Regions from separate parts of the Cupriavidus sp. C2SS-8b genome, predicted to be linked through region 1. Evidence: predicted binding sites of a transcription regulator. Region 1 holds the regulator's gene; each other region holds the start of a gene.

What was found. The regulator sigma-54, encoded in region 1, starts transcription at its own class of promoters, with help from an activator protein. The targets are predictions, from matches to a motif close to TGGCANGNAANCTGCTTT.
Region 2: a site for sigma-54 is predicted at 1,586-1,603, ahead of ACIGJB_RS05760 (circularly permuted type 2 ATP-grasp protein). Genes of this name have one in related genera too.
Region 3: a site for sigma-54 is predicted at 1,280-1,297, ahead of ACIGJB_RS22845 (PQQ-dependent methanol/ethanol family dehydrogenase). Genes of this name have one in related genera too.

Annotation. Positions count from the first base shown of each region.
Region 1 is NZ_CP172716.1:405,053-408,284, reverse strand. It holds gene lptB (LPS export ABC transporter ATP-binding protein) at 1-331, shown strand, start outside; gene ACIGJB_RS01885 (RNA polymerase factor sigma-54) at 430-1,908, shown strand; gene hpf (ribosome hibernation-promoting factor, HPF/YfiA family) at 1,958-2,311, shown strand; gene ACIGJB_RS01875 (PTS sugar transporter subunit IIA) at 2,694-3,149, shown strand; gene hprK (HPr(Ser) kinase/phosphatase) at 3,224-3,232, shown strand, end outside.
Region 2 is NZ_CP172716.1:1,246,502-1,249,733, forward strand. It holds gene edd (phosphogluconate dehydratase) at 1-903, shown strand, start outside; gene ACIGJB_RS05755 (gluconokinase) at 1,051-1,554, shown strand; gene ACIGJB_RS05760 (circularly permuted type 2 ATP-grasp protein) at 1,783-3,232, shown strand, end outside.
Region 3 is NZ_CP172717.1:1,282,060-1,285,291, reverse strand. It holds gene ACIGJB_RS22855 (sensor histidine kinase) at 1-545, shown strand, start outside; gene ACIGJB_RS22850 (response regulator) at 542-1,162, shown strand; gene ACIGJB_RS22845 (PQQ-dependent methanol/ethanol family dehydrogenase) at 1,361-3,103, shown strand; gene ACIGJB_RS22840 (c-type cytochrome) at 3,189-3,232, shown strand, end outside.

The DNA.
Region 1 (3,232 bases):
CAACCCTGCGCTGTCGCTGTCGGGCGGCGAGCGCCGCCGCGTGGAAATCGCCCGCGCGCTGGCTTCCTCGCCACGCTTCATCCTGCTCGATGAACCGTTCGCCGGCGTGGACCCGATCGCGGTCGGCGAGATCCAGCGCATCGTCAGCTTCCTCAAGGCGCGCAATATCGGCGTGCTGATCACCGACCACAACGTGCGCGAGACGCTTGGCATCTGCGACCACGCGTACATCATCAGCGAAGGCACCGTACTCGCATCGGGCCAGCCCGACGAAATCATCGCCAACGAGTCGGTGCGCCGCGTCTACCTGGGCGAAAACTTCCGCATGTGAAGCCGGGGCGGCAGGTGCGCTTGGCAGAGACGATCAGGCAGCATCAGCGATAGCAATTTCCGTTCCAACATCGGTTGGATGCGCATAGAATAGGTCGCATGAAACCGTCGCTACAGCTCCGTCTCTCCCAGCATCTGGCACTCACGCCGCAACTGCAGCAGTCGATCCGGCTGCTGCAACTTTCTACGCTTGAGCTGCAGCAGGAAGTCGAGCAGGCCTTGACGGAAAACCCGCTGCTGGAGCGCGAGAACGACTGGATCGACAGCCCGCTGCGCGTGGCGGCCGATGGCTCGGTCAACCTGCAGAGCGCACCCGCGCCCGCACCGGCCGAACCGCAGGGCAACAGCGACGCGAACGCCAGCAGCCCGGCCAGCGAGGATGAGAGCTATAGCGACAGCGGTAGCGAAGATTACGGCAGCGACTGGAGCCTGGACGATTTCGCGCGGCGCCCGCAGGGTGAGGACGACGAGAAGACGCCCATGCAGCTGCGCGACGCCGAACCCACCCTGCGCGAACACCTGATGGAGCAGCTCGCGCCGCTGAAGATCTCGACGCGCGACAAGGGCCTGGCGATCTTCCTGATCGAATCGCTCGACGACGATGGCTACCTGAGCGCGTCGCTCGACGAGATCTGCACCGAGTTGCCCGAGGAACTCGAATTCGAGGTCGACGAATTGCAGGCGATCCTCACGCTGCTGCAAAGCTTCGACCCGCCCGGCGTGGGCGCGCGCAATGCCGCCGAATGCCTGAGCTTGCAACTGCGCCGGCTGCAGCATCCGCAGCGCGAGCTGGCGCTCTCGATCGTCAACCATCATCTCGAACTGCTTGCCGTGCGCGACTACACGCGCCTGAAAAAAGCACTGCAGGTGGATGAAGCAGCGCTCAAGGCCGCGCATGAACTGATCCGCTCGCTCGCGCCCTACCCGGGCCACGCATACAGCCGCCCTGAAGCGGACTTCGTGGTGCCCGACGTATTCGTGCGCAAGGGCGGCGGCGGCTGGATCGCGCAGCTCAATCCGGATGTGATGCCGCGCCTGCGCATCAACGACATGTACGCGCAGATCCTGCGTGGCGCCAAGGGAGAATCCGGTGCCGCGGGGCTGCAGCAAAAGCTGCAGGAAGCGCGCTGGCTGATCAAGAATATCCAGCAAAGGTTCGACACGATCCTGCGAGTTTCGCAGGCGATTGTCGAGCGTCAGAAGAACTTCTTCACGCACGGGGAAATCGCGATGCGCCCCTTGGTTTTGCGGGAGATTGCCGATACACTGGGATTACACGAGTCAACCATATCCCGGGTGACGACCAATAAATACATGGCAACGCCGATGGGTACTTTCGAACTGAAGTACTTTTTTGGCAGCCACGTTTCCACCGAAACCGGTGGGGCGGCTTCCTCAACGGCGATCCGCGCCTTGATCAAGCAACTTATAGGAGCCGAAGACCCGAGGAGTCCTCTTTCCGACAGCCGAATTGCCGAATTGCTGGGTGAACAAGGCTTCGTTGTCGCGCGCCGTACCGTCGCCAAGTATCGCGAAGCCCTGAAGATCCCTGCTGTCAATCTCCGCAAGACTTTGTAGCCGAGTTGCACCGCCTGCCTGGTGCAGCTCTTTCAGAAGGAGAAGCGCTATGAACTTCAAGATCAGTGGACACCACCTGGACATCACGCCGCCGCTGCGTGAGTACGTGGAAACGAAGCTGGAGCGTATCGTCAGGCATTTCGATCAAGTCATTGGCGTCAGCGTGCTACTCTCAGTCGACAATCACAAGGAAAAGGACAGGCGTCAGTACGCGGAAATCAATTTGCACCTTCGGGGCAAGGACATTTTTGTGGAAGCCCATCACGAAGACCTGTATGCGGCCATCGACGCACTTGTCGACAAGCTGGACCGCCAGGTGCTTCGCTATAAGGACCGCGTTCAAGGCCACGACCGCGAAGCGGTCAAGTACCAGATGGCCGAGTCTCAACTACAGCAGCAATGATCAAGCCTGCCAGCCGCAAGGCTGGGCATTGAAACAGGACTGATAAAAGCAAGCCGCGCCATGTAGCGCGGCTTTTTTGCATCTGTAGCCCTGACCTGGCGCGCGTCCTGGACACAAGTGTTCGCAACTGGCGCAGCACGGTGTATGCTCTCCAAGACATCGCGCGTGGCGACTCCGGCGCGGCCACCGTACCCAGGTGTGGCGGCACCAGCACGGACCGGGCCATACAGGGGCCCGGCGCTGCATTGCACAAGGACAGGGGAGACGCTGCTCTATAATGGCCGAACGCCTGGTGAGCCATGGCGTGGCCGCAAACCGGCCCCACTTCGTTTCCGGGCTGAGCAGTCCGATCTGCCTGCTAACTGAAATCCTCGCATCGCCCATGAATCGTTTGGCCAAACTGCTGCCACCCGGCAACATCAACCTCGACGTCAGCGTCACCAGCAAGAAGCGTGTATTCGAGCAAGCCGGGCTCTTATTCGAGAACAACCATGGCGTGGCGCGGGCGACCGTGACCGACAACCTGTTCGCGCGCGAGTCGCTCGGTTCGACCGGCCTGGGCGCGGGCGTGGCCATTCCGCACGGGCGCATCAAGGGACTGAAGCAACCGCTGGCGGCCTTCATGCGGCTGGCCGAGCCGATCCCGTTCGAATCGCCGGATGGCAAGCCGGTCTCGCTGCTGATCTTCCTGCTGGTGCCGGAACAGGCTACGCAGCAGCATCTCGAGATTCTTTCCGAAATCGCCCAGCTGCTGTCGGATCGCGACATGCGCGAAGGCCTGGCAACCCTGGCCACGCCGGACGCGGTCCATGAACTCCTGACGCAGTGGCATCCCTGATCCCTCCCCTGGGCTGGCAACAGACCGGACCATCGTAAAATCCGGCACAGTCCCCGCCCCGAAAGTCATCACGCATGGAACTC
Region 2 (3,232 bases), 840 kb from region 1:
CGCATCACGCCGCTGCTGGCGCGCGTCTATCCGAACGGCTCGGCGGACGTGAACCACTTCCACGCCGCGGGCGGCGTGGGCTACGTGATTCGCCAGCTGCTGGAGGCCGGACTGGTGCACGAGGACGTGCAGACCGTGGCCGGCCCTGGCCTGGCGCGCTACACGCAGGAGCCGGTGCTGGTCGACGGCGTCCTGCAGTGGCGCGATGGCGCCAAGACCAGCGGCGACGCGCAGGTCCTCGCCACGGCGGCCGAGCCGTTCTCCGACGAGGGTGGCCTGCGCCTGATGCAGGGCAACCTGGGCCGCGGCGTGATCAAGGTGTCCGCCGTGGCGCCCGAACACCGCGTGGTCGAGGCGCCGGCGCGCGTGTTCGATTCGCAGGAGGCCCTGCAAGCGGCCTTCGAAGCGGGGGAGTTGAACCGCGACGTGGTGGCCGTGGTCCGTTTCCAGGGGCCCAATGCCAACGGCATGCCAGAACTGCATCGCCTGACGCCCGTGCTGGGTGCGCTGCAGGATGCGGGGCACCGCGTGGCGCTGGTCACGGATGGCCGCATGTCCGGCGCGTCCGGCAAGGTCCCCGCGGTGATCCACATGGGCCCCGAGGCATTGGCCGGCGGACCGCTGGCGCGCGTGCGCGACGGCGACCTGGTGCGCATGGACGCCGTTGCGGGCACGCTTGCCTGGCTCGGTGATCCGGCCGAATTCGCGGCGCGCCCCGTCGCGCCAGCGCCGGCCGATGATTTCGCCCGGTTCAGCATGGGCCGCGGCCTGTTCGGCCTGTTCCGGCGCCACGCGCGCATGGCGGAAGAGGGCGGCAGCGCACTCGACCTGTCCGAGGCCGACGCCATGCCGGCGGCCGTCGCGCCCGGAACTGCCACGGCGGCGCATTCCGTCGCACAATAGCCGGGCCAAGGCCCGTTTCATCCGATTGACTCGATTCCTCCCGGCCGGTGCCAGCCGCCAGCCGGGCACCTGCGCGCCGCCAGCCGGCGCCCAGGCTACCGACAAGGATGGGGCAAACCATCCGACACCATGATCGATGGAGCAGACATGATCTATATCCTGATGGGCGTTTCCGGCAGCGGCAAATCCACGGTTGGCGAAATGCTGGCGCAACGCCTGGGCTGCGCGTTCCATGACGCGGACGAATTCCACAGCGCCGCCAACAAGGCCAAGATGCACGCGGGCATCCCGCTAACCGACGAGGACCGCTGGCCGTGGCTGGCGGCCATGCGCGCAGCCATCGATGCCGCGCGGGCCGAGGGCCGGACCCACGTGTTCACCTGCTCCGCGCTGCGCCAGGTGTATCGCGACCGGCTGACGCCGCCGGACGGCGGCGTGACCTTCGTCTACATGAAGGGCGACGCGTCGGTGATCGGCTCGCGCCTGTCCGCTCGCACGGACCACTTCTTCAACCCCGCATTGCTGCAGAGCCAGCTCGATACCCTCGAAGAACCCGAAGGTGCGCTGGTGCTCGATATCCGGCAAACGCCGGAGGCGCTGGTGCAGGCCATCCTCGACGACGGCGGACGCCACCGCGCCACCGCGCGCTGACCCACTCCCGCACGCGCGCCTGCAGTCACCCTGGCAGGCATCTTGCTTCACCCGTTTCCGTGCCGCGCCATCGCGGAAACTTGCGGCTTTCGCTGGCACAAGTATGCTGAAAGGGCCAGTTCACTCGACAGTCTGTAGAGCCAAAAAACAAGGGGCGGCGATTCCGGTGGGAGACCGGCAGGCCAGGCGACCAGGACGCCCCCCGATTTCACGGAGGGAAGGGTCATCATGGCGGCGCGTTTTTTCGACGAGATGCTGGATTGGCGGGATGGCGAGAGCAATACCGTCATCCAGGCGGGACAGGCATTGCCGGGTGGCCTGGTACGACCGCACTACCGGCAATTCTCCGACTGGCTCGCGCGGCAGTCCGAGAACACCATGGCCAACAAGCGCGCCGAGGCCGACCTGATCTTCCGGCGCGTGGGCATTACGTTCGCGGTCTACGGCGACAAGGATGAAGCCAACAGCGGCACCGAGCGGACCATTCCGTTCGACGTGATCCCGCGCATCTTCCCGGCCAGCGAATGGGCGACCCTGGACAAGGGCCTGCGCCAGCGCGTGGCGGCGCTGAACCGCTTCATCCACGATATCTACCACGGGCAGGACATCATCCGCGCCGGCGTGATCCCGCCGGACCAGATCTACAACAACGCCCAGTACCGCCCCGAGATGCTGGGCCTGGACGTGCCCCACGACGTCTACGCGCACGTGGCCGGCATCGACGTCGTGCGGGCGGGCGAGGGCGAGTTCTACGTGCTGGAAGACAACCTGCGCGTACCGTCGGGCGTGTCGTACATGCTCGAAAACCGCAAGATGATGATGCGCTTGTTCCCAGACCTGTTCGCGCGCAACCGCGTCGCGCCGGTGGCCCACTATCCCGACCTGCTGCTGGACATGCTGCGCGGGGTTTCGCCGCAGGCCATCGCCGATCCGACCGTGGTCGTGCTGACACCGGGCATGTACAACTCGGCGTATTTCGAGCACGCCTTCCTGGCGCAGCAGATGGGCGTCGAACTGGTCGAAGGCAGCGACCTGTTCGTCGAGGACGACCATCTCTACATGCGCACCACGCAGGGGCCGCAGCGCATCGACGTGATCTACCGCCGCGTGGATGACGATTTCCTCGATCCGCTCGTGTTCCGGCACGATTCCTCGCTCGGCGCGGCCGGGCTGCTGTCGGTCTACCGCGCGGGCAACGTGACCATCTGCAATGCCATCGGCACCGGTGTGGCGGACGACAAGTCGATCTATCCGTACGTGCCCGACATGATCCGCTTCTACCTGGGCGAGGAGGCCATCCTCAACAACGTGCCGACCTATATGTGCCGGCGCCCGGACGACCTGCAATACGTGCTCGACAACATGGCGGAACTGGTGGTCAAGGAAACCCATGGCGCGGGCGGCTACGGCATGCTGGTCGGGCCGGCGGCCACGCGCGCGGAGATCGATACCTTCCGCGAGGTGGTGAAGTCGCGCCCCGAGCAGTACATCGCCCAGCCGACGCTGGCGTTGTCGACATGCCCGACGTATGTCGAAGCAGGCATCGCACCGCGTCATATCGACCTGCGTCCGTTCGTGCTGTCGGGGCGCGAGGTGCGCATGGTGCCGGGCGGGCTCACGCGCGTGGCATTGCGCGAAGGTTCGCTGGTGGTGAATTCCTCGCAGGGCGGGGGCACCA
Region 3 (3,232 bases), on a different replicon from region 1:
TGGCTGGACATTGCGCCCGGATCCAGGACGAAGTGCGCCACCTGCTGCATCGGCTGCGCCCGCATGGCGCGCAGCCAGACGGACACGTCGCCGGCGTGGACCGGCTGCTGCAGGACCTGGTGCGCAGCTGGCGGGGACAGCCGGGCCAGTCGGTGCGGCTCGATTGCGCCGTCGATCTTGGCGGCGCCATGCTGGGGCCGGACCTGACCCTGACGCTCTACCGGATGACGCAGGAGGCGCTGACCAATGTCATGCGCCACGCCGGCGCTCGCCGGGCGTCGGTCTGCATCGCAAGGAATGGGGACAAGGTCTGCTGGTGTGTGGAGGACGACGGCGCTGGCATCGGTGACATCGACGCGGCCCTGCAGCGCAGCCATGGCCTGCGGGGCATGCACGAGCGCGCCTGGGCGCATTGCGCCACGCTGCTGGTCGGAGACGCTCAACGCACCGGGGATACGCGGGGTTGCCGCCTGAGCGCAAGTTTTCCGCTGCCTGCGCCCGCGCAGGAGGCGTCATCGATGCAAGCAGGGAGGCAGGCGGCATGAACCCGATCGATGTGGTGATTGCCGACGACCATGCCGTGGTGCGCACGGGCTACCGGCGCCTGCTCGAACTGGACGAAGGCATGCGCGTGGTGGCGGAGTTCGGCGACGGCAATGCCGCCTACGACTGGCTGGTCCGGACACGGGCCGACGTGCTGATCCTGGACCTGTCGATGCCGGGCCGCGGCGGCCTGGAGATACTGCGGCGGCTGGGCGTGCGTGTGCCGGCGCTGCGCACGCTGGTGTTCAGCATGCACGACAGCGCGGCCGTCGTGATGCAGGCGATGCGCGCCGGCGCGGCCGGCTACCTGACCAAGAGCAGCGCGCCCGACGCGCTGGTGGACGCGGTGCGAAAGATCGCCGCAGGGCAGCAAGTGCTGTCCGATGACATTGCCGGCCTGGTCGACATGGGCACGCAGCCGCCGCACTTCGCGCTGTCGCCGCGAGAATTCGACCTGTTCCGGCAGTTCGCGCGCGGCACCGCGATCGAGGACGTCGCCGCGCATTTCTGCCTCAGCACCAAGACCGTGGCCAACTACCAGACGCTGATCCGCAAGAAGATGGGGCTGGCCAACCGCGTCGAGATGCATCGCTATGCGGTGGCGCACGGCTTTGGCTGATGGCGCGGCCACTGCTGGCTGTTCAGTTCTGGAGCAGATGCAACGCAATGTTGCGTGCTGACACGGCTGCAACGCCGCCACGCGGCGGCAATCGGCGGACTGGCGCGCAAATCCGATTGGCATGGGAATTGCCAACTGCGTCACTGGTTGCGGCGCAGTGGCGCACCGGTGGAAACGGAAAATAACGAGGAGAAGACAATGAGGACCTTACGAGTAGTGGTGGCAGCCGCGGCTGCCGTGGCCACGCTGGCCGCGCAGGCGGCGGTGACCGATGCCATGATCGAGAACGATGCGAAGAGCCCCGGCGACGTGCTGTCATGGGGCATGGGGCCGCAAGGCCAGCGCTATTCCGGGCTTACGCGCATCAACACCAAAAATGTCGGCAACCTGGTGCCGGCGTGGTCGTTCTCGTTCGGTGGCGAGAAGCAGCGCGGACAGGAAGCCCAGCCGCTGATCCACGACGGCAAGATGTTTGTCACGGCGTCGTACTCGCGCATCTACGCGCTCGACCTGAAGACCGGCGCCAAGTTGTGGAAGTACGAGCACCGGCTGCCGGAAGGCATCATGCCGTGCTGCGACGTGGTCAACCGCGGCGCGGCGCTCTACGACAACCTGGTGATCTTCGGGACGCTGGATGCGCAACTCGTGGCGCTTGATCAGAAAACTGGCAAGGTGGTTTGGAAGGAGAAGCTGGCGGACTATGCCGCGGGCTATTCGTACACGGCGGCGCCGCTGATCGTCAAGGGCATGGTGCTCACCGGCATTTCGGGCGGCGAATTCGGCGTGGTCGGCCGGGTCGAGGCGCGCGATGCCAAGAGCGGGCAGCTGGTGTGGTCGCGTCCGGTGGTCGAAGGCCACATGGGCTACAAGTACGACAAGGACGGCAACAAGACCGAGAACGGCGTGACCGGCACCGAGAACGCCAGCTGGCCCGGCGAGACCTGGAAGACCGGCGGCGCCGCCACCTGGCTCGGCGGCACCTATGATCCGTCGACGGGGCTGGTCTACTTCGGCACCGGCAACCCCGGCCCGTGGAACAGCCATATCCGCAAGGGCGACAACCTTTACTCGGCGTCGACGGTGGCCATCGATCCGGCCACCGGCAAGATCGTCTGGCACTACCAGAACACCCCGAACGACGGCTGGGATTTCGACGGCGTCAACGAGTTCGTGACCTTCGACCTGGACGGCAAGCGCATGGGCGGCAAGGCAGACCGCAACGGCTTCTTCTATGTCAACGACGCGAACAACGGCAAGCTGGTCAATGCGTTCCCGTTCGTGAAGAAGATCACCTGGGCCAGCGGCATCGACCTGAAGACCGGCCGGCCCAACTATATCGACGAAGGCCGCCCCGGCGACCCGGCCAGCGGCACCGACCCGAAGAAGGGCAAGTCCGTGCTGGCCGCGCCCGGCTTCCTCGGCGGCAAGAACCAGCAGCCGATGGCCTACAGCCCGCAGACCGGCCTGTTCTACGTGCCGGCCAACGAGTGGGCCATGGATATCTGGAACGAGCCCGTCAGCTACAAGAAGGGCGCCGCCTACCTGGGCGCCGGCTTCACCATCCATCCGCTGAACGAGGACTACATCGGCGCGCTGCGCGCCATCAACCCCAAGACCGGCAAGATCATCTGGGAGGTCAAGAACAACGCGCCGCTGTGGGGCGGGGTGATGACCACCGCCGGCGGCCTGGTGTTCTGGGGTACGCCCGAAGGCTACCTGAAGGCCGCCGACGCCAAGACCGGCAAGGAACTCTGGAAGTTCCAGACCGGCAGCGGCGTGGTGGCGCCGCCGGTCACCTGGGAAGACAACGGCGAGCAGTACGTGGCCGTGGTGTCGGGCTGGGGCGGGGCGGTGCCGCTGTGGGGCGGGGAAGTCGCCAAGCGCGTGAATTTCCTGGAGCAGGGCGGATCGGTATGGGTGTTCAAGCTGCATAAGAGCTGAACCCAGGCTGGTTGATCGCCAGACACGCGGGCGTCGCCATGGCGACGCCCGCTGACTTGCACGCTGACACAGCGGGAGACGAAGAATGAAGAAGGAATGGATGGCGCTGGCGGCGGCTTTGCTGCTGCC